2 regions of the Paenibacillus sp. W2I17 genome follow, and region 1 is predicted to be linked to the other one. Evidence: riboswitches for the same ligand, from Rfam matches in the RefSeq annotation. Region 1 holds a riboswitch; the other holds the start of a gene.
The links. Region 1 has a riboswitch for glycine ahead of gcvT (glycine cleavage system aminomethyltransferase GcvT). Riboswitches for the same ligand answer to the same signal wherever they lie in the genome.
Positions count from the first base shown of each region.

Region 2: linked by a shared signal. The riboswitch ahead of sdaAB (L-serine ammonia-lyase, iron-sulfur-dependent subunit beta) and the one ahead of gcvT (glycine cleavage system aminomethyltransferase GcvT) in region 1 are both predicted to bind glycine.

Region 1 is NZ_JAUSXM010000001.1:6,186,402-6,202,734, reverse strand. It holds gene QF041_RS27745 (mannitol-1-phosphate 5-dehydrogenase) at 1-370, opposite strand, end outside; gene QF041_RS27740 (PTS mannitol transporter subunit IIA) at 367-801, opposite strand; gene QF041_RS27735 (BglG family transcription antiterminator) at 801-2,900, opposite strand; gene QF041_RS27730 (PTS mannitol transporter subunit IIBC) at 2,939-4,393, opposite strand; gene gcvH (glycine cleavage system protein GcvH) at 4,813-5,205, opposite strand; glycine riboswitch at 5,549-5,671, shown strand; glycine riboswitch at 5,675-5,775, shown strand; gene gcvT (glycine cleavage system aminomethyltransferase GcvT) at 5,992-7,128, shown strand; gene gcvPA (aminomethyl-transferring glycine dehydrogenase subunit GcvPA) at 7,125-8,480, shown strand; gene gcvPB (aminomethyl-transferring glycine dehydrogenase subunit GcvPB) at 8,567-10,057, shown strand; gene ptsP (phosphoenolpyruvate--protein phosphotransferase) at 10,304-12,016, opposite strand; gene QF041_RS27700 (HPr family phosphocarrier protein) at 12,009-12,284, opposite strand; gene ptsG (glucose-specific PTS transporter subunit IIBC) at 12,362-14,413, opposite strand; gene glcT (glucose PTS transporter transcription antiterminator GlcT) at 14,700-15,554, opposite strand; partial or broken gene QF041_RS27685 (flotillin family protein) at 15,720-16,333, opposite strand, start outside.
Region 2 is NZ_JAUSXM010000001.1:4,074,896-4,091,228, reverse strand. It holds gene pstC (phosphate ABC transporter permease subunit PstC) at 1-178, shown strand, start outside; gene pstA (phosphate ABC transporter permease PstA) at 181-1,068, shown strand; gene pstB (phosphate ABC transporter ATP-binding protein PstB) at 1,081-1,836, shown strand; gene QF041_RS18225 (phosphotransferase enzyme family protein) at 2,027-3,043, shown strand; gene QF041_RS18220 (response regulator transcription factor) at 3,236-3,946, shown strand; gene QF041_RS18215 (hypothetical protein) at 3,943-4,287, shown strand; gene QF041_RS18210 (sensor histidine kinase) at 4,289-5,434, shown strand; gene QF041_RS18205 (LolA family protein) at 5,436-6,527, shown strand; glycine riboswitch at 6,677-6,801, shown strand; glycine riboswitch at 6,806-6,941, shown strand; gene sdaAB (L-serine ammonia-lyase, iron-sulfur-dependent subunit beta) at 7,054-7,743, shown strand; gene sdaAA (L-serine ammonia-lyase, iron-sulfur-dependent, subunit alpha) at 7,733-8,710, shown strand; gene QF041_RS18190 (alpha-glycosidase) at 8,894-10,654, opposite strand; gene QF041_RS18185 (response regulator transcription factor) at 10,883-11,566, shown strand; gene QF041_RS18180 (HAMP domain-containing sensor histidine kinase) at 11,623-13,134, shown strand; gene QF041_RS18175 (ABC transporter ATP-binding protein) at 13,215-14,129, shown strand; gene QF041_RS18170 (ABC transporter permease) at 14,126-14,842, shown strand; gene QF041_RS18165 (ABC transporter permease) at 14,844-15,578, shown strand; gene QF041_RS18160 (acyltransferase) at 15,672-16,232, opposite strand.

The sequences.
Region 1 (16,333 bases):
TCTCACAAGCAATAATGTGGAGAGGGTTTTGAGCAGGACCTGAATTCAGTCTCTTCTCAAGTCCTTTCGCAATGCCTGGTGCAATATGCTTTAGTACTCCTACACCCACTGCGGTTGTAATCATATCTGCTTCCACCACAGTTTGGGCAACCGTTTCTAACTGAGTCCCATCGATTGCGTTTACACCCGTGACGGTCTCCTGATCCTTGCTCTCGTTAGCCAGTTCCACCGTGTACTGTCCCCGTTGCTGGAGAGCCGTTACCAAGTCCTGATTCACGTCGGAGAAAATCACCTCATACCCTGCACGGGAGAGAATCAATCCAATGAACCCGCGTCCAATGTTACCTGCGCCAAAGTGTAGGGCCTTCATAGCTCCATTTCACTTTCCAGAATAGCAATAACTTCTTCGGCTGTTTTCGCCAGTCGCAGGGCCTCCATATTCTCATCTTCAGCACAGATCACCGCGATGCTAGTCAAGATCTCCATATGCTCCCCGCCTTGAGCCGCGATACCAATCACCATATAGGCTTTTTCTTCGCCAAAATCAACACCCTGTGGATACTGAATGACAGAGATACCTGTGGATAAAATGAAAGATTTGGATTCCTTCGTACCGTGCGGGATCGCAAGTCCGTTCCCTACATAGGTCGAGACAATCTCTTCGCGTTCAATCATCTTCTCAATGTAATCAGCAGTAATATGTCCTGCATCCTTCAGAATCTGTCCTGCCATACGAATCGCTTCATATTTGTCCTGAGCCGTCGCATTCAAGATGACTTTATCTGTTGTTAACATACTCATCATTTTTGACCTCCAATTTCGGTTTTACTGCGGTAAAATCCAACCAGTTCCTGGGAAAGGTAATGAATGAGTTCATCCCTGATTCCCTTCTCCAGCAATGCAATCATTTCTTCCTGCAATAACAGTGCGCTAATCTCACTGAGAACCTCCAGGCTTTCCTTGGATAATTCTCTGGGACCGAGCATCAAGAGGATATGGGTAACTCCTGCCGGATCATCCGGCGTACGAAGGAGTGGCTCAGTGAGCTGAAATAGGCTGATAGACGGCCTGTAGATGCCCTCACTGCGTGTATGGAACAGCGCAAGTCTTGTGCCGGGAATCTTTTGACTCCCCACTGCTTCACGTGCCTCCAACCGTTTCGCAATCTCCTCCGGTTCCTTCAACACACCAGATTCATGGAGGACGTTGCACATCGCATATACGGTTTTATAGAAACCAATATCCTGGTTATCCAGCGAGTACACCTGAAACTTCCCGATAATCCGGACGATTTCAACCAGAATAGCTTCCATTCCGTCAGGGTTCGAGTAACGACTTGTCGTCTGAACCTCTGTTTCCTGCGGCTTGTGATGCTGTCGTTGTAACGTTGTTGTCCTGATAAAATGACGCAGCTGCTCACTCTCTTCTGCCGTGAGCAGTGGGCTCACTTTGTAATATTGATGCTCATCCATCGGCAGATCGACAGTGGATAACACCAGGTCATATTCATCTGTAGGGATTCGCGTAGCTTCATACCAGGACACACTGTCCATGATCCGAATCTCGGGAATCTCCTTCGTCAGTCGACTGGAAAGCATACGTGATGATCCGATTCCGCTTGTACACACAATGATCGCCCTGATTTCCCGTTTCAATGCACGCAACCTCTCAATGGAAGCTCCAAAATGCATGACCAAGAAACCAATTTCCTCATCCGGAACTTTCACACCCGGCCAAGCTTGATGCACGGATTTTTTGACATCTTCGAAGAGTGAATCATAATCCTTTCGAATCTGCTGCAGCAACGGATTACGAATGATCTGCTGTTCTTCAATTCGCTCCATTACAGGTTGCATATGACCAATCAGACCCTCACGAAGCAAACGATCCTCATGAAAGGCATAATGAGTTCTAGCCTGCATCTGATCAATCAGTGAATGTACCCTGTCCAGTAAAATCAAGTCGTCTATCGGCAACAGCCGTGAAGAGTGAATCCGTTGTTCTGTCTCAATTAATAGTCTGTGAAAATAAGCCTGCTCATCTTGGGAGAATGTCAGCCCCAGCTGGGTGGATAGAACACTGCACAAGCGGGAAGCCAGATAAGGCGGAACCTTTATCTCACCCTGCTCTGCAATTTCATCTCCCTTCTTCTCCCGGGGAGATATACGCCCAATGCCAAAGCCTTTACGGATACGTACAACTGCTACGGATAATTGAATCAGCAGCTTCATGTATTGCCGTTCCGGGATGTTCTCCAGCCATTCGATATCCGGCTGCCATAACGCATTTTCGACCGTTAGCACATCACCATGTCCAATCATATCCAGCAGTTTTTGGTTTACGATGGAGCCTCCTTGTTCTGGCTGTCTTCCGAACAGATCAGACTCATCCAGAAATTCGAGGGCAAGTGCAGCAATGGCTGTGCGATGAAACGTCTCACTTCCGTTAATTTTGACACCATATCCACGCCTGCGGACCAGCTTCAGTCCAGCCTGAAGAATCCGTAACTCCAGATCGTCCAGATCAGTGGTTACCGTGGACACAGTCACCTTCAGATCCGAAGCAAGAGCAAGCAACTTCACAGGCTCTGACTCATCAAGCAGGATGCAAAGCATGAAGAGCTTACGCTCTTCTGGCGTAAACTCTACATATTCTTTACCCTCCAGTTGCTGTCGCAATGCAGTCAGATCATCCGAACCGGAATCAATTCGAATACCGGTTCCTGATTTTTTTTCCAGTCTCATCCCCAAAGGTTCAAGCCATTGTTCAATCATTTGAAGCTCGCGATGAACCGTTCGGGTACTGACTTTTACTTCAACGGCGATTTCGCCGGCAGTGACTTCATGTGGGTGCTCCAACAGAAACTCCACGATTTCGCGTTGTCTTTTGGTAATACTCATATCTCAGCCTCCGGCTCAGGGAAAACGAATGCGTGCAATTACTTCAGACGTTCAACGAGCGCATCATATTCCGGGCTTTTTAGGAAGTTGTCGATGGATATATGTTCTGCATTCGGCGCCACAGAGCGGGCACGATCGGTTAATACTTGTTGTGTGATCACCACATCTGCATCCGGCGGGATATCACTGATGGCCGTATTGGTCACCGTAACGTCAATCCCCTCGGCCTTCATCTTCTTGCGTAGAATGGAAGCGCCCATGGCACTCGATCCCATACCTGCATCACAGGAGAAGACGATCTTTTTCACATCTGTTTTCACAGTAGAAAAGGCCATATCCGCAGCTCTGTCTGCTTCACGTTGGTTAGCCGTAATGCCAGCGTTTGGCACGGTTCCTTGACTCTTCATATCTTTCATGCGACTGGATGCGGACTCCAGATCTTCGTCCTTTTGTTTACCCGTTTTCAGCAACAATGCTGCCACAAGGAAAGAAACGACGGCTGCTACAAGCACCCCTGCGAGCATCGGCAGGTATCCACCTTTTGGTGTTAAGAGGAAATACGCGATAATACTACCCGGTGATGGTGCTGAAACAAGTCCTGCTCCGGTGAGCATAAATGTTAATGTACCTGCGACGCCACCCGCAATTGCGGCAAGAATCAGAATCGGTCTCATCAGAATGTAAGGGAAGTAGATCTCATGAATTCCCCCGAAGAAATGAATGATAACGGCACCTGGTGCAGAAGATTTGGCCATTCCGCGTCCGAAGAAGCAGTAAGCAAGCAAGATACCAAGTCCCGGACCCGGGTTGGATTCAAGCATGTATAATACGGATTGCCCTAATTCTCTTGCTTGATCTGTTGCAATAGGCGTAAGAATACCGTGGTTAATTGCATTGTTTAGGAACAATACTTTACCCGGTTCGATAATCAGGTTGACCAGCGGCAGCAAGCCCAGATTCATTAAGCCTTGCACCCCGGCAGACAATACTTTGCTAATGGCTTCTACAGCAGGCCCAATGCCCAGTAGCGCAAATATGCCCAAGATTCCGCCAATAATACCGGCTGAGAAGTTGTTAACCAGCATTTCAAATCCGGCTCTAATTTTACCTTCGATCGATTTATCGAATTTTTTGATGATCCATGCTGCCAGAGGTCCAGCGATCATGGCCCCGAGGAACATCGGAATATCGCTACCCACGATGACCCCAATGGTCATAATGGCACCCACGACACCACCACGCTGGCCATGCACCATCGTACCCCCGGTGTAACCGATTAACAGTGGCAGCAAATATTTGATCATCGGATCGACTAGCTGGGCAAGCGTCTCGTTAGGGAACCAGCCTGTTGGAATGAACAGAGCCGTAATTAATCCCCAGGCGATGAACGCTCCCATATTCGGCATGACCATACCACTCAGGAATCGGCCAAAACGCTGAACACCAACCCGTAGCCCACCTTTGGAATTGGACGATTGGTCCAAATTACTCATTGTATTATCCTCCTTGGATCAAGTGATTATGATTATGAAAGGGGTATCATTTCTCCCCTGCTGTAATCCTAAGCGAGAATGCTCTCCTGTTCAATGAAATGAAAGCGTACTTTCGTCATGAACAATGATGACAACATTAGGTTATGTAATCGTTTTTATCTATGCATAATGGCTGAACTCATTGGTACATAAGGCTTTTCTCGCCTATGACTTTTATCATTTCCAAAATCATTTTCTAACCTATAGCTTGGTCTAATCAGACAATTTGCATCACAATCTGCCTGAATCAGTATTCACAACGTTCCTTGGAAAGCACAAAAAAACCTGTGCAAGCATCAAGCTCACACAGGTCGCAATAACATGAAGCACATCTCATTTTTCTATAAAATCATATGTTAATAAGTACAAGTTCATTGATTCTATTCTTCGGTATGTTTGCGATACGCATCTGCATTCATCAATGTGGACAATGCTGCAGACAGATCTCCCTCAACACGAATCTCGATCATCCAGCCTTCCTCGTAAGGAGAGCTGTTTACCAGTTCAGGTGAGTCCTGCAACGAATCATTCACCGCAATGATTGAACCAGTGACTGGAGAAAACAAGTCCGAAACCGTTTTGACCGATTCGATCGTTCCAATGCTGTCTTCTGCTTTTACATTAGTTTCAAGGTCAGGCAATTCCACAAACACAATGTCACCCAGCTGATGCTGCGCGAACTCGGTAATGCCAATACGTACAGTATCCTCCCCTACGGTTTGCACCCATTCGTGCTCTTCACTGTACAGGAAATCACTTTTCAATTCGCTCATCGATATCCGCCTCGCTTTTCATTAATGAGTACATGCGTTCTTTGACCTTAACCTTTTTCCCAGAACATAGCGTATGATATTTTTGAATCAAATGTCAAGATACCTCACAATTTATTTGCTGAACACCTCTAAATCCTGTAACCGGATTACACTCTTTCTTCATATACTGGTGAATATTAGAATAGTAAGCGCACTCTTTATAAATACACGAACAATATTATTAAAATAATATTAAATATTCGGTTTTTAATCATTATCTATGATATCGTTCTTGACATCAGTAGTGGATTCACGTTTTAATGAGAGGAGTAAATGTGTTTATTGGACTATGTTATACCCGCGGATGAATGTAAAGGGAGAGATTACCCGTGACACCCGATTCGGGATGCACATGAGGTAACGCCGAAGGAGTAAACCACCGATAAGCGGGGGTGAATCTCTCAGGCAAAAGGACTTTTACGGGACGCAACTCTGGAGAGCATCTATTCGCCCTGTGCGGGCGTTATGATCACCCAAGGGGAAACCTGCTGCACAACGTAGCGGGGTAACTCTCAGGTACAAGGGACAGAGCCTTAGAATACAGCGTGCTACTTGGCATGCCGATTCTTTGGCCTGTCCTTTTCCTTTTTCCCAAAAAACGAAAAACAGGATTCAGATCGGCGCTGTCATAGCTGCCTTACCATACTTATGTGATGAAAGTATCTAGCTGAAAATTTAAAAATACCCTGGTTCATTGATCCACGATTGTATATCCGGCCGGCTGACGGCCCATGACGAGGTGATTTGATGTCCGATTTGCTTAGAACACCACTCTTCCCACTGTATCAGCAATACGAAGGCGTACGGTGCATTGATTTTGGAGGCTGGGAGCTTCCGGTACAATTTAGCGGAATCCAGAAAGAACATGAAGCCGTACGCGAGCGCGCGGGACTGTTTGATGTATCCCATATGGGCGAATTCACAGTACAGGGTGAGCAGGCTGAAGTTTTTTTGCAACAAATGACGACCAATGATGTGACCACGCTGGTTCCCGGTCAAGCCCAGTACACCCTGATGTGTTATCCAGATGGCGGTGTGGTGGATGATCTGCTTGTGTATAAGCTGGAAGATCAGCATTATATGCTCGTTGTTAACGCCTCCAACATCAACAAGGATTGGGCGTGGCTGCAAGAGCACTTGATCCCTGGCGTAAGCATGACCAACGATTCGGAGCAGACGGCGCTGCTCGCCTTGCAAGGTCCACTGGCTGTAGACATTATCGGGAAAGTTACAGATACGGATGTAAGCTCGATTGAACCGTTTCGTTTTGTGCAGGATGCTGAAGTATGCGGAGTAAAATTACTGTTGTCCCGTACCGGTTATACCGGTGAAGATGGCTTTGAACTATATGTTCCTGCGGACCAGGCTGCTGTGGTCTGGAATGGATTAATGAAAGCCGGTGAAGGTCACGGACTCGTACCAACCGGACTTGGTGCCCGGGATACACTGCGCTTTGAAGCAAGGCTCCCCCTGTATGGACAGGAACTGTCGGCAACCATCTCTCCGCTTGAGGCTGGCGTTGGCATGTTTGTGAAGCTGAACGCCGGACCTTTTATCGGACACGAAGCCTTGTTACAGCAAAAAACTGACGGGCTCGCCCGCAAACTGGTCGGCATCGAAGTGCTGGAGCGTGGTATTCCTCGCCCCCACTATCCGATTTACGCCGAAGGCGTACAGATTGGTGAAGTGACAACAGGCACGCAATCACCTACATTGAAGCGTAATCTGGGGCTTGCCCTCATCGACAGCAAATACGCTGCGCTGGGAACCCCGCTTGAGATTGAGATCCGCGGCAAGAAACTAAAAGCCGAGGTCGTGAAGACCCCTTTTCATAAACGGACACGTACGTCGAAGACACCTACTCAAGGAGCTGATCAAGCATGAGCAAGCACCGTTACATTCCCATGACTGAGCAAGATCAGAGCGCCATGCTCGCAACCATCGGTGTGGATACGCTGGAGGATCTGTTTCAGGACATTCCGCAGGAGATTCGTTATCAGGGCGAGCTGCCCGTATCCTCCAAACTCGATGAATATGCGCTGACACGTCATATGTCCAAACAAGCTGGCGCCAACGCCAATTTCGAAACACACGCCAGCTTCCTCGGCGCAGGTATATATGATCATCATGTTCCTTCCGTCATCAATCATGTCATATCCCGTTCCGAGTTCTACACTGCCTACACACCTTATCAGCCTGAGATCAGCCAAGGTGAACTACAGGCCATTTTCGAATTTCAATCCTACATCTGTGAATTAACCGGTATGGCTGTGGCCAATGCCAGTATGTATGACGGTGCAACTGCCTTTGCCGAAGCAGGAAACCTGGCCGCAGCGGCAACTCGTCGCAAACAGCTCATCGTATCCCGTACCGTTCATCCGGAAGCCCGTCAGGTATTGCAGGCGTATGCGCACGGATTGAGTTTGGAGATTGTCGAGATTGGTTATAAGGATGGCGTCACTGATTGGGATGCCCTGCAAGCCGCCATATCGGACGATACCGCTGCTGTCATGATCCAGAGCCCGAACTTCTTTGGTGCAGTGGAAAATGTGAAGCAAGCCGCTGACCTCGTGCATGCGCACAAGGGCCTGCTCGTTGTAAGTGCTAACCCGCTATCGCTGGGTCTGCTGGAAGCCCCAGGCAAGCTGGGTGCCGACATCGTTGTAGGTGATGCGCAGCCCCTCGGCATCGCCGCTTCACTCGGCGGCCCAACATGCGGATATTTCGCCGTATCCCAGCCTCATATGCGCCGAATTCCTGGCCGAATTGTAGGCCAAACAACGGATCGCAACGGCAAGCGTGGTTTTGTACTGACACTGCAAGCACGTGAACAGCACATCCGCCGCGAAAAGGCGACATCCAATATCTGTTCCAACCAGGCTTTGCTTGCACTCAGCGCATCTGTGTATATGTCCATCATGGGTAAACAGGGCATGATCGATGTCGCGGATCTGAATTTGCAAAAGAGTCATTACACCCTCAATACATTAACTGCGATTCCTGGAGTTAGCCTTACTTTTAATGCACCAACATTTAATGAGTTTGTTATTAAGCTTCCTGAAGGAACCGACGTGGATGCCCTTCAGTTGAAATTGCTGGATGCGGGCTTTATTGGTGGTTACGAACTCGGACGTGATTACCCGGAGCTTGCCGGACATATGCTGATTGCTGTTACCGAACGACGCAGTAAGGAAGAGATTGACGAATTCGCACGAGCATTGGAGGGATCGCTGTGACTCAGGAAACGACAACGACGACAACGACAACATCGGTACAAGGACAATCGGAAACAGGTACCTCTGTCTCCACTTCGGCTCAATCTGTGACAGAAAAATTCAACGCACAGACCTTATCCCCTGCACCGGAGCAAGCATTGATCTTTGAACTCAGCAGCCCGGGACGTGTCGCTTATTCCTTGCCAGAATGTGACGTTCCTCGTCAGGCTGCGGATACGTTGATTCCCCGGGAAATGCTCCGTTCGGAAGCAGCGGCACTGCCGGAAGTGTTCGAGGTAGATGTTATTCGACACTATACTGCGCTATCCCGTCGCAACTTCGGTGTAGATAACGGATTCTACCCACTGGGCTCTTGTACAATGAAATATAATCCGAAGATCAATGAGGATGTTGCCCGTTATAACGGTTTTGCCAAAATCCATCCGTACCAGCATGAATCCAGCATTCAAGGTGCTCTTGAACTGTTATATACGTTGCAAAACGACCTTGCAGGTCTGACAGGTATGGACGCTGTGACCTTGCAACCCGCCGCTGGTGCCCATGGAGAATGGACTGGACTTATGATGATTCGTGCCTACCACGAAGCTCGTGGCGAACAACGTACCAAAGTCATCGTGCCCGATTCTTCTCACGGGACCAACCCGGCAAGTGCTACCGTTGCAGGATTTCAAACTGTGACGATTCCATCCCGCGCAGATGGACTGGTCGATCTGGACGCGCTCCGTGCAGCTGTTGGTTCGGATACGGCAGCATTGATGCTGACAAACCCGAATACACTTGGTTTGTTCGAGAAAGACATTCAGGAGATTGCATCCATCGTACACCAGGCTGGTGGCTTGTTGTATTACGATGGAGCCAACTCGAATGCCATTATGGGCATTACCCGTCCGGGTGATATGGGCTTTGACGTGGTGCATCTGAACCTGCACAAAACGATGAGTACACCTCATGGCGGTGGTGGACCTGGCGCCGGACCAGTTGGTGTGAAGAATCGCCTGATTCCGTTCCTGCCTAAGCCAATGGTAATTAAAAATGATGACGGTATGTATGCATTCGATTGTGAAGGAGATCAATCCATTGGTCGGGTGAAAGCCTACTACGGCAACTTCGGTATTTTGGTACGTGCCTATGCCTACATTCGCACTTATGGACCGGAAGGTTTGCGCCGTGTCTCTGAATGTGCGGTACTGAATGCCAACTATATGATGGCCCGTCTCGCCCCTTACTACGAGATTCCATATCCAGGCGTATGTAAACATGAATTTGTCATGTCTGGTCGGGGTTTGAAGCAATATGGTGTGCGTACACTTGACGTTGCCAAACGATTGCTTGATTTTGGATATCATCCACCAACGGTGTACTTCCCGCTCAACGTCGAAGAATGCATCATGATCGAGCCGACAGAAACCGAAAGTAAAGAAACGCTGGATGGGTTCATTGATACGATGATACGGATTGCCAAAGAAGCGGAAGAGACACCAGAATTAGTCCTGAACGCACCTTATGGCACACCGGTTACTCGACTCGATGAGACTACCGCCGCCCGCAAACCTGTACTGAACTGCGCGTGCAGTTAATCAAATCATTGTTATAACGAAGGCTCTTGCTGATGTTCCAATCAGCAAGAGCTTTTTGTGTTGCCTTCCCCTTTAAAGATGCCACTCTTACAGCTCGCCATCATCCTGTTAGAGTATTTCTCAACATTTATAACAAAAAAAGCCGATATCCACAATGATTCGCGGATACCGGCAAAATCGCTGCATCAATGCAGCTCATTATCGGAAAAAGAAAAAACCTCAAATCCGGAGGAAACCCCGGCAAAATTACGCTTGAATGCTTTGAACCAATTCAACGACTTGTTCAGCCGTTTGCATATCCAGAGCTTTAGCAGCCAGTTCCTGCATATCCGCACGGGACAGCTTAGTGATCTGACTACGAGCTGGCAGGATGGAGGTTGCGCTCATGCTGAACTCATCCAATCCAAGACCAAGCAACAATGGAATTGCTGTTTCGTCTCCTGCCATCTCACCACACATGCCAACCCATTTGCCTTCACGATGCGCTGCATCGATAACCATTTTAACCAAACGCAAAATGGCTGGGTTGTAAGGCTGGTACAGATAAGCCACTCGTTCGTTCATACGGTCAGCAGCCATCGTGTATTGAATCAGATCGTTCGTTCCGATACTGAAGAAATCCACTTCTTTGGCAAACTGATCCGCCAGAACTGCAGTCGAAGGAATTTCGACCATGATTCCGAGTTGAATGCTGTCAGAAACAGCAATACCTTCAGCAACCAGCTTCTCTTTCTCTTCGAGCAAGACAGCTTTTGCTTCACGGAATTCACCGAGTGTTGCGATCATTGGGAACATGACACGCAAGTTTCCATGTACGCTTGCACGCAGCAATGCACGCAATTGTGTACGGAAGATATCCAGACGGTCCAGACACAGACGAACTGCGCGGAAGCCGAGGAATGGATTCATTTCTTTTGGCAAGTCCAGGTATGGAAGCTCTTTGTCTCCACCGATGTCGAGTGTACGAACAACGACAGGTTTACCTTCCATTTTTTCCAGTACCGCTTTGTAAGCATTATACTGAATGTCTTCGGAAGGGAGCTTGTCTCTGCCCATGTACAAGAACTCGGTACGGTACAGGCCTACAGCCTCGCCGCCATTTTCCAGAACACCCGTTACATCATTTGGTGTACCGATGTTGGCTGCAAGTTCAACATGAACGTTATCCACCGTTACCGTTGGCTCATCACGAAGTTTTCTCCACTCTGCACGTTGTGCATCATACTGTTCCTGTTTGGCACGGTATTCAGCAATAACTTCATCAGTAGGGTTAACCAATACGTGACCATCCAGACCGTCAACAATAATCATATCGCCTTGTTTCGCTTGAGCCAAGATGTCCTTGGTTCCAACAACAGCCGGAATTTCAAGAGAGCGAGCCATAATCGCCGAGTGAGAAGTACGTCCACCAATGTTAGTTGCAAAACCTTTAACAAATTGGCGGTTCAATTGAGCCGTGTCGGAAGGTGTTAGATCCTCCGCAAGCACGATCACTTCTTCATTGATCTCAGCTGGACTCATGAAGTCGATACCAAGCAAGTGATTTAGCACACGTTTGGTAACGTCACGCATATCTGCTGCACGTTCCTGCAGGTATGCACTCTTCATGTTCTCGAACATGGAGATAAATTGTGATGCCGTTTCGTTCAAAGCAAATTCTGCATTGATCATGTCATCCGCAATTCTAGCTTTAACCGGATCAATCAGTTCCGGGTCATTCAGAATGAGCAAATGCGAAGCAAAAATCTCAGCTTTTTTCTCGCCAAGCTCTTGTAAAGTACGCTCTTTGATCGCCTCAAGCTCAGCCTGGGATTTACCCAGAGCTGAGTCGAGTTTCGCGATCTCTGCGTCAACGTCGTTGATTTGGCGTTTTTCTACAGAGTAATCAGGATGCTCCAAGATAAACGCCTTGGCGATAGCAATACCCGCCGAAGCCGCGATCCCGGAGACATTAAGCATTAATTTCGCCCAACCCTTCGTTAACCATAACGTCAGTCAAAGCTTGAAGAGCTTCAGCTTCGCCTTCGCCTTCAACGATGATGCTGATAGTGTCGCCTTGTTCCAATCCCAGGGAAAGAACACCCAGAATGGATTTCAAAGTTACTTTTTTACCGTTAGCTTCTGCAAAGGATTCTGCACCTTTGAATTTGTTTGCTGTATTAACCAGGGCTGTCGCCGGACGTGCGTGGATACCATCTTCGTCTGTAATTCTGAATGTTTGTTGCATTACAATCATCTCACTTTCAGTAGTTTGGTTTAGGCATTGCATATATTTACACTTGCTTGCCATCGTCGTAACACTTCTTATTTTATCTCAATGATTGGCTGTTCGCCAACTTTCAGCACTCCACTCTTCTTCAGAGTTACTGTGGAGCCCTCTGGCAGGTTAGTGAAAATAACTGGTGAAATGATCGAAGGAGCGTTTGCTTTGACATACTCCAGATCCACTTCCATAATCGGCTGACCTGCCGATACCAGATCACCTTCCTGTACCAGTACGTTAAAGCCTTGACCTTTCAGCTTCACCGTATTAACACCTATATGAACAAGCACTTCCTTGCCACCATCGGACATGATGCCCACGGCATGTTTGCTTGGAAATACATTAAACACTTTACCATAGACAGGAGAAGTTATCGTACCATCATGTGGCAAAATTGCGAATCCATCACCTGTCATTTTCTCAGCAAAGACCGGATCAGGTACGTTTGTAATGTCCAGCAATTCACCATTGACTGGCATGACGATATCCTCAGCAACGATGCGCTCTCCCTGCTCACCTTGTGCCTTCTCCTCTTCAGGAGTTGGTTTGGCAGCTGCTGGCGTTGGTGCTGGAGTTCGTCCTGCAATAATATCCTGCATCTGAGATTTGATCGTGTCGGAACGTGTTCCGAAGATGGCTTGAACATTATTACCCACTTCAAGTACACCAGATGCACCCAATTGTTTCAAACGATCTTTTTTCACATTGGATTTCTCATTAACTTCAATCCGCAAACGAGTAATACAAGCGTCCAGATGTTTGATATTTTCCTTGCCACCGAAAGCTTCGAGAATGTTATGTGGCAGGTCATCCGTTGAACCAGAGCCTCCGCCAGATTCGGTTTCAGGCGTTGCATCCTCTCGTCCTGGTGTTTTGAGATTGAATTTGCGAATGATAAACCGGAAACCGAAGTAATAGATCACCGCAAGAACCAATCCGACAATAATAACGTCCCACCAAGGTGTACGGTTCGGAATAATCCCGAAGATCAGGAAGTCAATGAACCCACCGGAGAAGGTCATACCGATCTTTACACCCAGAATTTGCATGGTCATGAAAGACAAACCTGCAAAGATACAGTGTACTGCAAACAGGATTGGTGCCACAAACAGGAACGAGAACTCAAGTGGCTCTGTAATCCCTGTCAGGAACGAGGTTAGCGCAGCTGAACCCATGATCCCTGCAACATATTTTTTGTGCTCCGGTCTTGCTTCATGGTACATCGCAAGTGCCGCTGCTGGCAAACCGAACATCATGAACGGGAATTTACCAACTTGGAATGTTCCTGCTGTGAGAGCAACGCCATCACGTAACTGGCTGAAGAAAATCTTCTGATCCCCACGAATAACATCTCCGGCTTTATTCACATACTCACCAAACTCAAACCAGAATGGGGAGTAGAAAATGTGATGCAAACCGAACGGAATCAATGACCGTTCCACAACTCCGAAGATGAATGCCGACAAGGTCGGACTTGTATCTACCATGAAGTGAGATACAGCATTCAGTCCATTTTGAATCGGAGGCCAGATAATCACAAGAAGCAACCCGATTACAAGGGATACTACCGATGTGATAATCGGTACAAATCGTTTACCTGCAAAGAAACCGAGGTAAGACGGCAGTTCGATTTTGAAAAATCGATTGTAACACAGCGCGGCGGCAATACCTATGATAATACCTCCGAACACGCCTGTACTTAATGTTGGGATACCCAAGATGCTGGCATAACCCGGTACTTCACCGATCATTGCCGGAGTAACACCTACTGCAGATCCTAATGTAACATTCATGACCAGGTAACCGATGATCGCTGCAAGACCTGCAACGCCTTCGCCACCAGCCAATCCGACAGCTACGCCGACGGCGAACAGCAATGCCAGATTATCAAATACGATCTGACCTGCGTTCATCATAATTGTTGCGATCGAGTTCACCCAAGGGGTGTCGAGCGCCGTTACATATTGCAAGAAATCTGGATTAACCAGCATGTTACCAATTCCGAGCAGCAAACCTGCCGCAGGTAGAATGGCTACAGGCAGCATGAGAGCTTTACCTACTCTTTGCAATACACCAAAAAGCTTTTTGAACATCGCGTCGTTTCTCCCTTTCGTCTAATTTATATGTTGTGATGCAAGCAAGGGAACACAAAAAAGGCATGAATTAACAAAGTAAACTGTGCCAACCTTGGGGTATAGCATACCCTGTACAAGGAAAGAACAATCACACTTTAATTAACTCATGCCTGATCGAGTCAGTAACACGTCGCTTATGTTTATTCAGTTGCTTGATTACGGAAACCATTGTAGCACCAGTTCTAACCTATTGCAAGCCTTTACACCAAAAAAATAAATTCCACATTCCATCACTGGAATGACCTCACTTATTCTCTTCTTCCTTCCGCTGATTCAGTCTTTGCAGATGAATGGTCAGATAACCTACCTCCGCAGGATAAACCGGCAGTTTCAGTCTTTTCTCCATCACTTTGGTCAGTTTCCATGCAAGCGAGTACATTTCGGGATACTCCAACTTAAGCAGGGAATCCAACTTATGAAGCTCCTCCACTTTGTCTCCACGCCGAACACGCTCAAGGGCGAAACGAAGATGAGTCAGCAAACGAGAGTAATCAAGCGATTCCGTTTCAAACGAATAATCGAGTTGATCAGACACCAGGTTCACCAAATCAGTGATCAATTGTGAATGTTCACGTACCTGGGATATATTTTGATTGGTCATTGCGCTATAGATATGGAGGGCAACAAAACCAATCTCATCCATCCCCAGATCTACACCCATTTTCTCTTTGATCAGACGAACAGCGTATTCTCCCATTCGATATTCTTCAGGATAAATCTCGCGGGTTTCATATAAAAATGGATTTTGTATGATAATGCCCTGCTCCTTGCGTTTTAACGCGAAAGAAATGTGATCGGTTAATGCAATATGGATATGTTCATTCAGAGGAACGTCCGTACGCTCTGCAATATACGTAATAACTTCGTTAATAATCTCGATCAGTGCTTCATCCACCTGTGGAAGAAGCTGTTTGTACTGCTCTTGCTCCTGCTGGTTTTTCAAAATAAACATTTTCTCCACAGCCATCAATGGAATGTGATCACTCGGTTTTCGGTTAAAGCCAATGCCTTTACCAATAACAACGACTTCCCCGTGTTCTGGATGCTGTGCAATGATTACATTATTATTTAGCGCTTTATCTACATGCAAGCTGCTCATTGTTTGCACCTCTTTTTCACACCATCTTAGGTGTGATTAAGTCACACCCTGTTACGAACGAAAAGACACCCGAAGCGGGCAAACCGCGCCGGACGTCTCGCTTAAAAAGTAACAAAAATTCGCCTTAAGGTCAATAGAGCAACCATGCAAGATTCGAAGTGCTTCTTACTCGTCAACTCCAGCTCTTTCCACAATCTTGTCGATTATAGAAGGAGTTGTAACAGTCTCGCTCTGTTGAATGGCAACTGGCGCAGGTGTTTTAGACTTCGTAAGGCCTTTAATCAGCTGCTCTACATCGATGCCGGATACACTTTTGAGCATCTCTGGAGCGGTCGCCATAAGTTCAGTAACATAGTTACTCACTCGTGCTGCACCTTCACCTTTACCTGTATCTACCACCGTCAGTTTATCAATGGATGCAATTGGCTCTGCAATTTTACCAGCCAGTTCAGGCAGCATTTTGACAATGATATCGAGTACAGCTGCTTCGCCAAACTTCTGGAACGCTTCGGCCAGTTTTTCTTTTGCTTCTGCTTCTGCAAGACCACGCAAACGAATAACTTCTGCATCTGCTGTACCTTTGGCAAGTTCCGCATCCGCCATGGCCTGACCTTCAAGTCGTTTCTGCTCAGCTGTTGCTTTGGCATGTGTTTCGATGGAGTACTGTACAGCATCGGCTTCACGCATTCTTTTGGCTTTATCCGCTTCGGCAGCTTGCTCTACCGCATAACGATCCGCTTCTGCCTTTTTCTTCACTTCAGCATCATATATTGCTTCTC
Region 2 (16,333 bases), 2.1 Mb from region 1:
AACCTCCTTGCTCGAATCGGCTTCAACATTAACAAGTGTAATCACACTCAGCATGGGTAACACCACGATGGGTTCTGTTCATAACAATGCACTGTGGAGTATGGCGCTTGTCCTGTTGGTGATGACCTTTGTCTTCGTCATTCTGGTTCGCCTGCTTGAAAGGAGAAACCGGGTATGAAAATGAAGGCAAAGACGGTAGATAAAATTGCAACATCCGTTATCGTTGTATTGGCTCTATTCATTGTTATTCTATTGCTCGGTCTGCTTGGATTCATCATGTATAGAGGCATTGGACATATTAGCTGGAACTTCCTGACGAGCGCACCACAGTTGCTCAAGGGTGGGGGCGGAATTGGTCCACAGCTCTTCAACTCCGTATTCTTGCTTGTCCTGACCTTGATTGTTACCATTCCACTCGGGTGGGGCGGCGGAATTTACATGGCGGAGTACGCCAAACCAGGCAAGATTACAAGCTTCATTCGTCTGGTCGTTGAAGTATTGTCATCATTCCCATCCATCGTTATTGGTTTGTTTGGTCTCTTGCTGCTAGTAAATCAATTTGGTCTTGGTTTCTCCCTGATCTCGGGTGCCTTGGCTCTGGCGATCTTTAACTTGCCACTGATGGTACGTACAACGGAGCAGGCCTTCCGTGCCGTTCCGAAGGAACAGAAGGAAGCAGGTCTGGCGCTTGGACTGTCCAAGTGGAAAATTATCACTTCCATTCTACTGCCTGTGGCATTGCCGAGCTTGATTACGGGTACGATCTTGGCATCGGGCCGGATCTTCGGTGAAGCAGCCGCGCTGATGTTCACCGCAGGTATGAGTAGTCCACCATTGGACTTTACAGATTGGAATCCGACGAGTCCAAGATCACCGCTTAATCCTTTCCGTCCGGCAGAGACACTTGCTGTCCATATCTGGAAAGTGAATAGTGAAGGTATTGGGCCAGATTCCAAAGAAGTGGCAGCAGGGGCATCCGCCGTGCTTGTCATTCTCGTGCTGGCGTTCAATCTAAGTGCACGCTGGATCGGTCGGGTTGTATTCCGCCGCATGACAGCTTCGAAATAAGGAGGAACCAACATGGCCATACCTTTTGGTACGGAACAGTTAAGCATATATTATGGACATTTCCAGGCGGTCAAGCAGATTAGCCTGACGTTTCCTGAAGCAAGCGTAACGGCTCTTATTGGGCCGTCTGGTTGCGGTAAATCCACGTTCCTCCGGTCACTCAACCGGATGAACGACGAGATTGCCGGTTCCCGTACAGAGGGACATATCTGGATGGACGGTAACGATCTGAATGAGCCTGGAACCGATGTAATCAAGCTTCGCCAGAAGATTGGCATGGTGTGGCAGAAGCCAAATCCTTTTCATAAGTCCATCTACAACAATATCGCGTTTGGCCCCCGCTACCGCGGTACGAAGAGTAAGAAGGCACTGGATGAAATTGTGGAAAAAAGCTTGCGCCGTGCTGCGCTCTGGGACGAAGTGAAAGACAGACTGCATGAGTCAGCTCTGTCTCTCTCTGGTGGACAACAGCAGCGCCTATGTATCGCTCGCGCTTTGTCTGTTGAACCACAGATTCTGCTGCTCGATGAGCCGGCATCTGCACTTGACCCGGTATCTACGGGTAAAGTTGAAGAGTTGATTACCGAGCTCAAGAAGGAGCTGCGGATTGTCATTGTTACCCATAACATGCAGCAGGCGGCACGCATCTCGGATTACACGGCTTATTTCTATCTGGGAAGTATGGTTGAGCACGGTGATACAGAGCACATTTTCACGAACCCGGACAATCGTCTAACGCAAGAATACATTATGGGACGTTTCGGTTAATTGGATCATGGAGTGTAACATAGAGTAATAGAGATAAAGAAATAAATAGAGATAAAAGAAAGCACAATGCCTGGACGGTTGTTCGGGGGTTGTGCTTTTTTGATTTCATATTGGAAGAATTTGCTGTGTGTAAAGCAATCATGCTACGATAATTAGTAATAAGGAGAACGTTTACATTACTTTGAAGGAGATGTTGATAATTACTACGGATCAGATGTCTTACGACCTTATGGCAGCTCAGATTATACAGAACTACACTATTGAGAAACCTGTCGTTTCATATATTCGTCATAATGAGAATCTGACATATCATGTCGTTGATGAAGCAAGCGGGCAGAAGTATCTGCTACGTATCCATCAAGCCGCATATGCAAGTATGACAGGCATTCAGCATACGCTTCCTGCGCTGGAGGCAGAGATGAACCTGCTTCATGAGTTAAACGCAACGACAGCATTGCGCGTTCAACATCCGGTACGCAATGCATCGGGTGAATGGGTAACGGTATGGACAAGTGAGGCAGGGAAAGAGATTTGTTGTACGGTACTGGAGTGGATTGAGGGAAGGGACATCCAGCAGGGAGAACGCCTGACAACAGAGCAGATCTATGATCTTGGGGCACAACTGCAGATGCTTCATCAATATGGGCATGATCAGAATCAGACAGATCGAACAAAGGTGCGGCCGGCATATGGCAATGCCCACGAGAACTTGGTCATGCTAGGGCAGTTAGAGGAAGGCGTCCGACTGGGGATTTTCACAACGGAAGACTTCGATCTGCTTCGTGAGACGTTTGAGAACATTAATGAGCAGCTAGAAACATACCCGCAGCACGCTGGGACATGGGGGATCATTCATGGGGATATTACTCGCAACAATCTGCTGATAACGGAGCAGGGAATTTCCATGATTGATTTTTGTCTACACGGTTATGGTTATTATCTTTTCGATGCCGGAGGGGCAGCACTTATGTTCAATCGGGAGGAACGTGACATATTCTTATCCGGTTATACCCAACAGACCGCACCACTGACGGATCGTGATATCCGATTAATGGAAGGATTCATGTTGATCTTTACACTGGGTTATTATGCCTTTCAGATGGCGAATGAGTCGAGACACGAATGGATGAAAGACCGCATGCCGAAGCTGTGCAGCAAGTATTGTAGACCCTATGTACAGAACGAGAGCATCTTCTATGAGTTATGAGGTGTTTCCTTTTCTAGGAGCTATAACTTAGGATTAAGATTGTGAATATTACCTGGGCGTCCTGAACAATCGGGGTGCTCTTTTTGCATGCATTAGATAACGATCGTAATGGACATTTATGAAGAAAGTATAAACTCTGAGGAGAGTCAACTTTTCTTAGCTACAATATAGTCATGGGAGGATGAAGCAGCGATGAGAGACAGCGAGAATATATTGCTGGTGGAGGATGATCCGGAGATTGCCCGTATTTTGAGAGATCATCTACGTCATGAGGGTTATGGGGTAACTTGGGCATCAAGCGGTTTGGAGAGCTGGGAAGACTTTAGGGAGGGAGCCTATCAATTAGTCTTGTTGGATCTGATGCTGCCGGAAATGGATGGGTTCACGGTATGCAAAAACATTAGACTGATCAGCGATGTTCCGCTGCTCATGATGAGTGCTCGAATTGAGGAAGAGAGCAAAGTCAGGGGGCTTGGGCTGGGAGCTGACGATTATATTACGAAGCCCTTCAGTCTAACGGAACTTACAGCTCGCATTAAATCTCATCTGAATAGGTACCGCAGATATCAGGGCGTAGAGCCGGATTCGACAGATAGACAGTATAACGATGGGTTATCGATTGATTATTTGAATCAGCGCGCACAGCTTCATGGAGAACATGTGGCACTAACCAACAAGGAATGGGCTTTGCTCATACTGCTTGCTTCTCATCCTGGCCGGGTGTTTACCAAGGCGGAACTGTATGAACATGTCTGGAGTCAGCCAGAGGCGGGGAACTCGAGTACAGTCACAGTTCATGTGAAGAGCCTTCGGGCCAAGCTTGGTGACGAGCCCCATCATCCACGCTGGATTCAGACGGTGTGGGGTAGTGGCTATCGGTTCGTGGGGGAGCCTGAGGAATGAAGTTGAAGTACTGGTTAATGCTTGCCTTCCTCATTGTAATGCTGCTGCCTGTCGCTGCTGGGTGGGCGCTGTACTCCCTGTATAACTATTACAATGATCAGCGTGCCGTAACGGAATATGTAGAGTTGTCCGGACAATTAGCTCCTATTGAACTGGCTTTATCTGACCCGGGACTGTACCAGCTGCACTCGCCTGATGCTTTCGCTGCACTCTCCGAATTGGAGAATGGTCGGGTGAACTTTGATCTGTATTTACCAACAGGGATTCGGGTGTACACATCAGGGGGGAGTACATGGTCTTCTGGAGCTTACACCGTTGGGGGGGCGGGAGCTGTATCGTAATTTGTACAAATTACAGATTCGTCATCGTACATTCTCGTTGAAGAAACCCGTATGGGAAAAAGGTGAGTTGGTTGGCATTTACGAAATCGTCATGCTGCGTGGAGATTGGCTGGAAGGCATATCCTTGCGGACAACCTGGGTCATGGGTCTCACTGCTACTTTCTTTATCCTGTTATACGGAACAGTGCTGTGGTTGCTATCTCGAAAGCTCTTTCGGCCGATGAAATATCTCATAGAACGAATGGATGCTTTTGCACGGGGAGAGGCTGCTACGGATGTGGTACCTGTTCGTCATGATGAAATGGGCATCTTGCTCCAACAGTTTGATGCAATGCAAGACAAGATCAGACATACTCAGGCCGATGTGGAGAGGGAGCAAAAAGAAAAAGAGCTCATGATCGCCTCGTTATCCCATGATCTGAAAACACCGTTGATGTCCATTAGTGCCTATACGGAAGTACTTAACGGTGATCGTCAACTGAAACGCCTTGAAAGGCAGGAATATCAGGATGTGCTGCTCGGAAATGTGGAGCGGATGAAACAGATGATTAGTGAACTTGAGATGTATACGGCGCTGGGTTCCAGTGAATCGGAGATGGCCATGGTTAAGGTGGAAGGTGAAGAGTTTTTTGATATGCTGCTTGGGAGCTATGAGGGACTTGCCGAGCGTGATCAGATTGACGTGAAGATGGATGTCCGCACAGATCAACTGTACCGAGTTCATCCCGAACAACTGATGCGCCTGACAGATAATCTGATAAATAATGCACTACGCCACACAAGGACGAACGGTGTAATGGGACTAGGGGTTATTGCTTCAGATTGGGAGCTTCCTGAATGGATTATTCCTTCGCTTAGAGCTGAATTGGATAACTACAGGGCGGGAGCAACATTGATCATAGTACAAAACGAAGGTCCTGCTATTCCTGAAGAACAGCTCATTCGTATCTTCGAACCCTATGTTCAACACCAGAATCAGGAGGAGAAGACGTATGCAGGTGGTTCGGGATTGGGATTGAGTATAGCCAAACGGGTTGCGATAAAGCACGGAGGGGATATGCGCATGTGGTCATACGAAGGATATGGAACGCTGGCAGCATGCCGATTGCCTGAACATGGAGAATGTAAACGCAGAGAGGGTGGATAAGATGATGAAAAAAGGATGGATGATGCTGGGTACTGCTGTGTTGGCAGGCGCCCTGCTTGGAGGTTGCGCGGAGAAGGATATGCTGGCTATGTCAGGAGATGAGATGATTGAGAAGGTTGTCTCAGCAGAAACAGAACCCGCCTCGTATTATGCGGAAGGTGTGATGAAGATATGGGCAGATGACAAGCTGACTAACACGTTGCAAATTAAGGAATGGGTAGATGGTGAAACCGGACGAAAGCGCACGGAAACATCAGAGAATGGCAATGTCAGTTACGCAGTTAATGATGGAAAGAAGATCATCATATATGAAAAAGAAACAGGGGCAGCATATTCCATGGATGCATCATCCGTGTCACAACAACCTAATCAAACCCAGAAGCAAATATTGCTCGATCAACTAGAGCGGTTACGTACTACGCATGATGTGAATATGATGGGACAGGAGAAACTTCATGGACAGGACGTCATTCATATTGAATTGACACCAAAAGAAGAAGGCGCATTCTCCATATCTTCAGAGTATTGGGTAGATCCCAAAACGTGGATGATTGTCAAAGTAAACAGCGCGTATGGGGATGGAAAATCAGAAATGGTCTATGATCCGATTCAGTATGACCCTGAATTCACAAAGGATACTTTCGTAATTGACATCCCTAAGGAGGTCGATGTGAAGGACTTGAACGATATGATGCAGAATTCCGAAGTGACCCTAGAGGAAGCGGAAAAAGCGTTGGAACAGCCGTTCCTACAGGACATGAGTGGAGAATTCGAACTATCACGGATCGAAATGTCTACATCGCGCGGTGAGCTGAGCAGAGATGAAGTAACCTTGTATTACGTAAGTAACGACAAGGTAGAAGTCAGCCTGACGGTATTCAAGATGCCGGAAGAAAATGTGGACGATACACTAATGCCGGATGAAGCCAAGATTAAGGTTCGTAACACCGAGGGTTCATATATGAAGAGCATTCGGAACATATCATGGAGTGAGAATGGCTTGCGTTACTCCATTATGGGTGAAAACGAAGGATGGACGAAAGAGAAGCTTCAAGCTTGGATAAATGAATTGAAGCTGCCTAATCATTCCTAATGAGTTGATAAAGATGGTAATTATACGTCACTTTTATTGACATATAATGTGTAGCATATTAATCTGTAAGTATATGTACCAGATATGATCCAATTGAACAGAAGACACACGTTCGATGTGAGTTGAACGAGGAAGTGAATATAAGCGGATGATAACGAGCGGGAGAGACCTGGGTTAGCCAAGCAAAATGGCTAGTGTTCAGGCACCGAAGGAGCAAGCCGCTGCGCACCCGGCGCAGTGGTTAATCTCTCAGGTAAATGTACCATCGTTGGACGCAACTCTGGAGAGTGCGCGAACTGCGCCACCCAAGGGGTATATGATCAGTCAGTCCGGTGACCTTGTCTGTAATTGCAGACAATGCACCTTGTCGTGAGACACTGCTGATTGTGAAACTCTCAGGTATCGAGGACAGAGAGAGGGCCTGAGGCCTTCTTCTGTCCTTTTTTGATGTCATCATTCAGCAAAAAAGGAACATTACGGCATGGAATCTGGATGGAAATGACGAATTTAATTGGAGGGTTACAAGGTGCGATTTAAAGATGTTTTCTCAATAATTGGTCCGTCCATGACGGGGCCTTCAAGTTCACATACAGCTGGAGCAGCAAGGCTGGGAAGAATCGCTCGACAGTGGCTAGGATGTACGCCAGATCGTGCCCGGCTGACGTTATACGGTTCATTCGCTGATACGTATCAGGGGCACGGAACAGATCTGGCACTGATTGGCGGTCTGCTGGATTATGTCACAGACGATCCGCGTATCCCGGATGCAGAGCAATACGCAGAGGAAGCGGGCATGGAGGTTGAGTTTTATACAAGTGGCCTGCCTGCTCCTCATCCAAATACGGTCAAAATTGAGTTGTGGCATGGAGAACGTGCCTGCTCCTTAATCGGTGCATCCATTGGTGGTGGAAGCGTATCGGTGCATGCGATGAATGATTTTCGTGTTCAGATTAGTGGTGAGTTTCCGACACTTGTTCTGCGACATGCGGACAAAGCGGGGGTGCTCGCCTCGGTAACGTCCACGATCAGTTCATCCGGGGTTAACATCGGGTATATGCAGGTGGACCGGAAAGCCCGTGATGGCGAAGCGCTTACCGCGATGGAAATGGATGGTGTGCCTAATCCCGATATGCTCAAGCGTCTAAAGGAGCTCGACCATGTGCTGGACATTCGTGTTATCGATTTGAAGAGAGGAGTTGGTTCGGATGCGGTTTAAACATTTGCACGAACTGAATACGATCTGTACAGCGGAATCCAAAACAATTGCACAGCTGATGATCGAGGAGCAGGTTCAGGAGACCAATACACCAGAAGCAGATGTTGTGAAGCAGATGTCTGAATATTATCAAGTGATGAAGGAAGCGGTACGCAAAGGGTTAACGGAAGATACAACATCACGCAGTGGGTTAACGGGTGGAGACGGCAAAAAAATGGCCGAGTACATCCGCAAGGGTGAGACTTGTTCAGGAGATGCTTCCGCACTTGCCATGGCGTATGCCCTGTGTGTATCTGAAGTGAATGCCTCCATGGGTCGGATCGTGGCAACACCAACAGCCGGTTCCTGCGGCATCATCCCCGGTGTGTTTATTAGCTCACAGGAGCGATTTGGCTGGACGGACGAACATTTGGTGAACGGGTTGTTCTGTGCGGGAGCGATTGGTTATGTTATTGCCAACAATTCATTTATCTCCGGTGCCGAGGGTGGCTGTCAGGCGGAAGTGGGTTCTGCAATCGGCATGGCTGCGGGTGCCATGGTTGAACTGCGTGGAGGTACACCGGAACAGGTCGTTCATGCCGTAGGCTTGGCGTTAAAAAATACACTGGGCCTTATCTGCGATCCGGTCGCAGGCCTTGTTGAAATCCCGTGCATCGTCCGTAATGGACTGGGTGCAGTTACGGCGCTGGCTGCGGCTGACATGGCCCTGGCCGGAGTGCGTAGTGCTATTCCGTCAGATGAAGTCATCGACGTCATGCTGGAAGTAGGCAGTGCGATGCCGAGCCGCCATCGGGAGACAGCCCAGGGCGGACTGGCCCAGACACCAACCGGCCGCAAAATGATGCAGAAGTTGGCTAAACCAAAGGCAAAGCGTGCCGAGCCTGAGCAGGAGTCAAAGCCAGCGGATTCTGACACAACTACAAGTGGGGCGGACAATGCTCAAATGGACAAGGATACTCAGGTTTAAGCTGAACCGGGACCACCGATATATAAATAGTGACATTATTATGTATAACGGCGAATACAAAAATACAAAACAAGCGTCCGTGAACCCGAATCAGGGTTCTGCAGGACGCTTGTTTTATGCTGCCAGATGAAGCGAAGATAGGCTATTTAGATGTGGCTCAGATGTATGATGTGTATTATAACTCTAGTCCTGACTCACAGCCGTACTCAATACGGCATATCCATACGCGGGCAGTTCAATGGCGAGTACGCCATCTTCCTGGGCGGTACGATGGTTTCCGCCAAATAACTCGGTCCATTCCTCGTCCCCAGCCTCCAGCTCGACAATAGCCGTCTCTTCTGATCGATTGAACAGAACCAAAATGCGTTCCTCCTCATTTTGTCGCTCAAATACCAGTTGGCTGCCATCGGGACGAGCCTGCAGGAAACGAACGGTGCCTTCTGCACGCAGGGCAGGATGAGCATGACGCAGGGAGATCAGTTTCTGATAAAAGTCGAACAGCTCTCGGTCCTGCTTCGCTTCATCCCATTCCATGCATTTACGGCAGCCCGGATCATGTTCGCCATCCATGCCAATCTCGTCTCCGTAATAGATGCATGGCGCTCCCATGTAACTGAACTGGAATAACGCAGCCAGCTTCATCTTGCGCTGGTCGCCTTCACACAGCGTGAGCAGTCGCGGGGTGTCGTGGCTGTCCAGCAAGTTAAACGCCACTTCGCTAGCCTGAAGCGGATAACGGGATAACTGTCGCCCGATGGAGTTTGCGAACTGTTCGGCGTGCATTGTATTTTTCACAAAGAAAGCATTCACGGCATCGGTAAACGGATAGTTCATAGACGCATCGAACTGGTCGCCTTGCAGCCAGGAAGAAGACTCGTTCCATACTTCCCCCAGAATGTAGGCATCCGGATTAGCCGCTTTGACTACACGGCGGAAATCACGCCAGAATGCATCGTCCACTTCGTCTGCCACATCCAGCCGCCATCCGTCCGCACCCACTTCCTTGATCCAGTACTCAGCAACCTCCAGCAGATAGGCCTTAACCTCGGCATTCTCCGTATTCAGCTTTGGCATGTGCGCTTCGAATCCGAAGGTCTCATACGTAGGAATGCCATCCTTCACGTCCAGCGGGTATTCATGTACATGAAACCAGTCCTTGTATTTGGATTGTTCTCCGTTCTTTTGCACATCCACAAACGGCGCAAATGTCTTCCCGGAATGGTTGAACACAGCATCCAGAAGTACGCGAATTCCGCGTGCATGGCACAGCTCGACCAGTCGTTTCACGGTATCTGCGTCACCAAAGTGCCGGTCTACCCGCAGGTAGTCTTCGGTATCGTATTTGTGATTGGTGGTGGCTTCGAAGATGGGTGTGAAGTAGATCGCATTAATGCCAAGATCGCTGATGTAATCCAGATGGTCGATCACGCCCTGAAGGTCACCGCCGAAGAAATTGAAAGGTGTTGGCTCGCCGCCCCACGGCTCTACCTTTTCCGGACTAATATCCGGGTTGCCGTTGGCGAATCGTTCAGGGAAAATCTGATAGAACACCGCATCCTTAACCCATGCAGGGGGTGTGAATACAGCTCCGGCATGAATATAAGGGAACTGGAACATACGACCCGGATCGTCCGGTTCTTCTTCCTGGAAGTCCGTCTCGGTCATCCAGATCTGTTCGTCTCCGTTTTTGAGCAGAAAAGAGTATTTCAGTCGGTGGTAGGGAGGTTTCACCTCACCCTCGTAGTAATCGAACATGGAGTCAGAGGTGAACTTCGTTAAGGGAACCAGAGCTTTGGTTGCATCCCACGCATATTTATCCCCGGTCAGGGCATGTACCTCGGTCAGATCATTCTTTTTGGCACGCAGGCGCAGATGGATTGTATCTTGGTCATAGGCATAGGCCCAGTTACGTTTCGGTTGATGATAGATGGCTTCCAGCAGCATGATGAATTTCCTCCCGTCAGGTGTGGATATAGTATGTACTTGGTAGACTTGATTAATATGACATTCCCCACGTTAATGAATACGCTATAATTAGAATGTGTGGTAACGTAAAGGACTTTAACATTGTTTCAATAAGACATGAATCCATATGTTATAGGCAGCTTTTATCATTATTATGCTCAGATATATCATTAACCCAATGGGGACAGAAAGGAAACGAATATTCGGATGAAAACCAAACTGTTATATATTGAAGATGATACGGAAATTGCGACTTGGGTCAGAGCCGATCTGGAGGAGCGCGGTTATGAGGTGGTATGGCTCGGCAGTGGTGAAGGTGCAGCGGAGGCTGCTATCGGTTGCTCACTCATTATTCTGGATGTCATGCTGCCCGGGCTGGATGGATTTACGGTGGGCCAGCGACTGAAAAAAGAACATCCCGCGGTGCCTATTGTCATGCTCTCGGCCAGAACGTCCATTGACGATAAGTTGCACGGTCTTGATTTTGCCGATGACTATGTGACCAAACCATTTCACCCCGATGAACTGGCTGCCCGGATTGAAGTACAACTGCGTAAGGCAGGAACAGCGGTATCCACGGATGCTGCCCTGAAGCTGGATCATCTCTCCATCTATGAGAAGGACAACCGGATCGTTAATGAGGAGACGGGAGATGAGATTATTTTATCGGGAAAACAGTTCCACATCTTCGCCTACCTGCTACGACATATGGGCATGATTCGCACGAAAGAGCAGATCTATGAAGCCGTCTGGAACGAGCCTTATCTGGATGGGGACAAGACTTTAATGGTACATATTCGACATCTACGCGAAAAGCTGGAGCTTGATCCGGCCAATCCTGTAGTTATTCAGACGGTCCGTGGTGTGGGATATCGTGTGAAGAAGCCATGATCCGGTGGTTCAGAGAACGGAAGATCATGAAGGGAGAACGGAAGGGAGAACGAAGCATGGATCAAAAGCAATCCAGGCGGCGCAAGCTTCGCTTTGGGCGCTCCTTGATGTCCAGATACATCCTCCTGATCCTGGCGGCAATATTGTTTGTGCCTGTTGTCCTTCCAATCATATCCGTTATATATATTGTCGTAGTGAATAATACGAACACAGACCGAGCAGCACCTTACGGTGATGTTACTAGGATCAGTAATATCTGGTCACGTGAATCGAAGAACCTGGATGGTGCTTCGGATGAAGAGATTAAGGCCCGGTTGGAGCAATTACATGACTCATATCCCAAATCTTCCATGTATCGTGTGAATGTGAGCGGTGAGACCCTCTTTATTCTCGGTGGTGAAGATGTAACGCTTCTGAAATCCACGTCGCCGGATGGCAGAACAGACACGACATTGAGATGGTCACTGGATTCCGGGCAAACGACAGAGACTCATATTCCATCCTTATGGAATGCGAACAATACCGTGCAATTCATGAAAGAAGCCTCCTATCGTGATCCACTGACCGTAGTTGCATATATTGGCGGAGATGAGCAGGACAAAGGACAGGGATTCATGATCATTGAAGTGCCGCGGTCACTTCTGCAAATGAATCAGAGTAACTGGCCGATGGAACTTTTGTATCTTGGTATCGTAATGACCCTCATCTTTCTGATCTTCATCATTATGTCGTTTCTCTTCTTTGCACGCATTCGCAAACGACTTATTCGTTTGCAGACGGCCATGATGACCACAGGCAAGGAAGGCCTCCCGCTTCCGGTAGATATCCGCCGGTCAGACGAGATTGGTCAACTGGAAGAATCCTTCAATCAGATGGTGCATCAACTGTCCGACAGCCGCCACCGTGAACGCGAGGAAGAACAATTGCGCAAACGTCTCATTGCAGGGCTTTCCCACGATCTGCGTACCCCGCTAACGGTGATTCGTGGACATATGCATGCTTTGCACAAGGAAGAGTTGAGCGAGCAAGGTGACCGTTCATTACATCGCATGGAAGCAAAGATGGAGGACCTCGGTGGGCTCATTGACAACATGTTATCCTACAATTTGCTCACAAGTGGGAAATATACACTGAAGCTGGAAGAGAAAGATATACTGCGGATCGTCAGGGAAACGGCGGCCGCCTGGTACCCGGTCTGGGAGAAAGAGCAATTTGAGATTGATATTGACCTGCCAGAGGAACCGCTGATCTGGCATATGGATGAACAGGGCATGCGCCGTATTCTTGATAATTTGTTCCAAAACGTGATCCGCCATGCCGCCAGCGGGAAATATATTGGTATATCAACTCAGGAGATTCAGGGTGAGACGGCCATCGTTATTCAGGATCGGGGTCCGGGAATGCAACCGAATTCCGACACAAAAGGCACAGGTCTAGGCTTATCCATTGTAGACCTGTTGATTCGTGAGATGGGTCTTCGCAAGCGGGTAGACAGTTCCGATACGGGTGTCCAGACATATATCTACAGTGGTAAGGGGAAACAGGGAAACAACAAACCGCTGAAATAGCTTTTTTAAACTAAACTTAAACTGGAGACTACTTTAGCTTTAACCTTGGAAGGTTACGATAGTTCCGAGGTGATCATACAGTGAGTGAAAATATTATTCAAACGGCGAATTTATGGAAAACATACCGGGACCGTGCAGCGGTCCGTGAACTTGATCTGCATATTAAAAAGGGAGATATTTACGGCTTCCTCGGTCCCAACGGCGCCGGCAAAACAACAACGATTCGCATGCTTCTCGGCTTGATTAAACCAACCAAAGGCGTGATACGTATCTTCGACAAGGATATCCGCAAGGATCGCATGGATATTTTGCGCCGTGTGGGTTCCTTGGTCGAATACCCGTCCTATTACGGACATCTGAACGCAGTAGAAAATCTGGAAACTTTGCGCCGCATCATCAATGTACCAAAATCAAGAATTGCTGAAGTGCTGTCCATTGTAGATCTGACCAAGGATGCCAAACGTTCGGTGAAGGGCTATTCCCTTGGGATGAAGCAACGTCTGGGTATTGCCAGCGCTTTGCTGGGTGAACCGGAGCTGCTGATTCTGGACGAACCAACGAATGGGCTTGATCCTGCCGGTATTCAGGAGATTCGGGAACTGATCAAACGCATGCCTCTGGAACATGGCATTACCGTTCTGGTTTCCAGCCACTTGCTGAGTGAAGTCGAACAGATGGCAAGTCGCGTTGGTATTATCCGTGAAGGCAAGATGGTGCTTCAGGATACCATCGCAAGTCTGCATAGTCAGACGGGTAGCTCTATCCGGTTAACGGTTTCCGAGCCGGAAGAGGCTATGAAGCTGGCGAGAGAACAGGGACAATTTGGTCAGCAACAAGGTTCTGCATTAACGTTCCCTTATATGGATAACAGTTCAGTGGCACTGCTTGTGCGCCGATTAATTGAGCAGGATCATGATGTGTATCGTGTAGAGGAACAGCGTCAGTCGCTGGAAGATCTGTTCATGCGGGTCATTGGCGAGGGGGCTTCCATATGACCGGGCGTGCATTATCGTCAGACTGGCTCAAGATTCGGGGGAAAGGGATCTGGTTTCTTGTTTTTCTAGCCCCTCTTGGATTGACAGCGATGCAGGCACTTAATTTTGGCTTACGGCTGGACTATCTGAAAGAGCAGTATGCAGATAACCTGTGGGGCGGATTGCTCGGCAATGTGGTTGTCTTTGTGCCTTTGTCTCTGATGTTGGGGGCAACCATTCTCAGCTCCATGATCGCTAATGTTGAGCATGAACAAGGATCGTGGAAACAGTTGCTTGCGATGCCCATTCCCAGACCAGCCGTGTATTTAGCCAAGTTCCTGCTTGCTTGTGTGCTGCTGGTGATCTCCTGCCTGCTGTTAACCGCAGGAATTGTAGGTCTGGGTCTGATCCTCGGATTCCATGCCAGCGAAATACCTTGGACACATGCGATCAAGCTGGGTCTATTGCCTTTGGCTGGTGCACTTCCGGTGTTGTCACTGGAGTTGTGGCTCACGATGGTTAACAAGAATCAGGCGCTTCCCGTCACCCTGGGCATCGTTCTCGCGATAACGGGTATGTTCTCGCTCAGTATCTCACCGAGCTTTCCGCTCGCATGGGCACAGATGGCCTGGAATGGGCCTAATCCATACCTGTATGCAGGCATGGGGGCAGGTCTAGGGTTATTAATCCTGTTGCTGGGTATGGTGCATTTTAGCCGGAAGGATGTGGCCTGATATGAGCTTTGCAACAACGTACTTCCGAATCTTGTCCGCTGAACGATTGAAAATGAGCAAATCGCCCATATGGCTCCTGATTCTGCTGAGTCCACTCATTGCGCTGCTCATCGGACTGTTGTCCACTCCATCGGGAAATTGGCAGGTATTGATGACCACGATGGTTTTCCTGCACGGATTGTTATTGTTACCGATGCTGACTGGCGTGTTTACGTCTTTTGTCTGCCGTTTTGAACATGCAGGTGGAGGGTGGAAGCAGATGCTGGTTTTACCGCTCACGCGTTCAGGCGTATATGCAGGTAAACTGACGATTGTACTCATGCTTCTGGCGGGTACACAAGTATTATTGCTGATGTCCATTCTGCTGGCAGGCATGATTCACGGCATTACGATGCCAGTACCTTGGGGATTCTTGGTAGGCAAACTGCTGCTTGGGTTGCTGGCCTGTGTACCCTTGGCTGCCCTGCAGATGTTCGTTTCATTGGTGTGGAGCAGCTTTGCCGCACCGCTCGCACTGAATTTTGCATTGACCATACCGAATATTCTCATTGTAAACTCGGCGACATATGGGCCGTATTATCCATGGGCACAACCGATGATTCTGATGACACCCGTGGACGGCGCGGGTTTCGGAGCCTACAACGTGCCACTGATGACGATGCTGGCGGTTGTTGGAGGCAGTGCTGTTATTTTCATTGGAATCGGCATGATGTATTTTGCAAAAAAAGAAATCTGAATAATCCCTTACACACTTGGTTATCGTAGATCCAAATCCTCTTTAAGCAAAACATGCAAGCTCTATTGTATGTATGCTTCAGGAGGATTTTTTCTAATGTCTGACCCACCCATCATGAATGGTCAACTCCCGGATGATTTTGGCTGGTGCCCCGGCTACAAGTGTATTTTCGGGTACATCTTTGGTCACCGTGCTTCCTGCTGCCACAACTGCATTTCTGCCAATGGTCACTCCGGGCAAAATAAGCGCGCCTGTACCAATCCAGGCATTATCCTGAATCACAATCCGCTTGGCAGTCTGGCTCCCGTCATCCAGAGAGTCAATCCGGTGATAGGCACTGTCGAATATGCTTGTTCGAGGACCAATCATGACGTTATTGCCGATGGTCACTTCAACGTTAGCGGCAATCCCGACTCCTGCATTAATCATGACGTCATCGCCAATCGTTAATCGCGCACCTTTGACCACCGTTAACTGGGTTCCCCAAGGTTTGCCTATAATGTTAAGCCGTTTTCCTACCTGCAAATCACCCAATCTATTCAGATAAACCTTACCCCTGATTCGTGGCAGCAGGCCCATAGAGGGCTGAATTTTACCAAAGATGGCCAAGCCTCTTAGTTTACCGTAAGCAATTTTAACTCTGTTGGGCAGCATGATTCATCCGTCCTCTCCGTAGTCAAAAAACGTTTTTTAACGATTATAGCCTTTTTGATACAAATTGTATCGTTAATTTTATATCAAGGCATCGCAAGAGC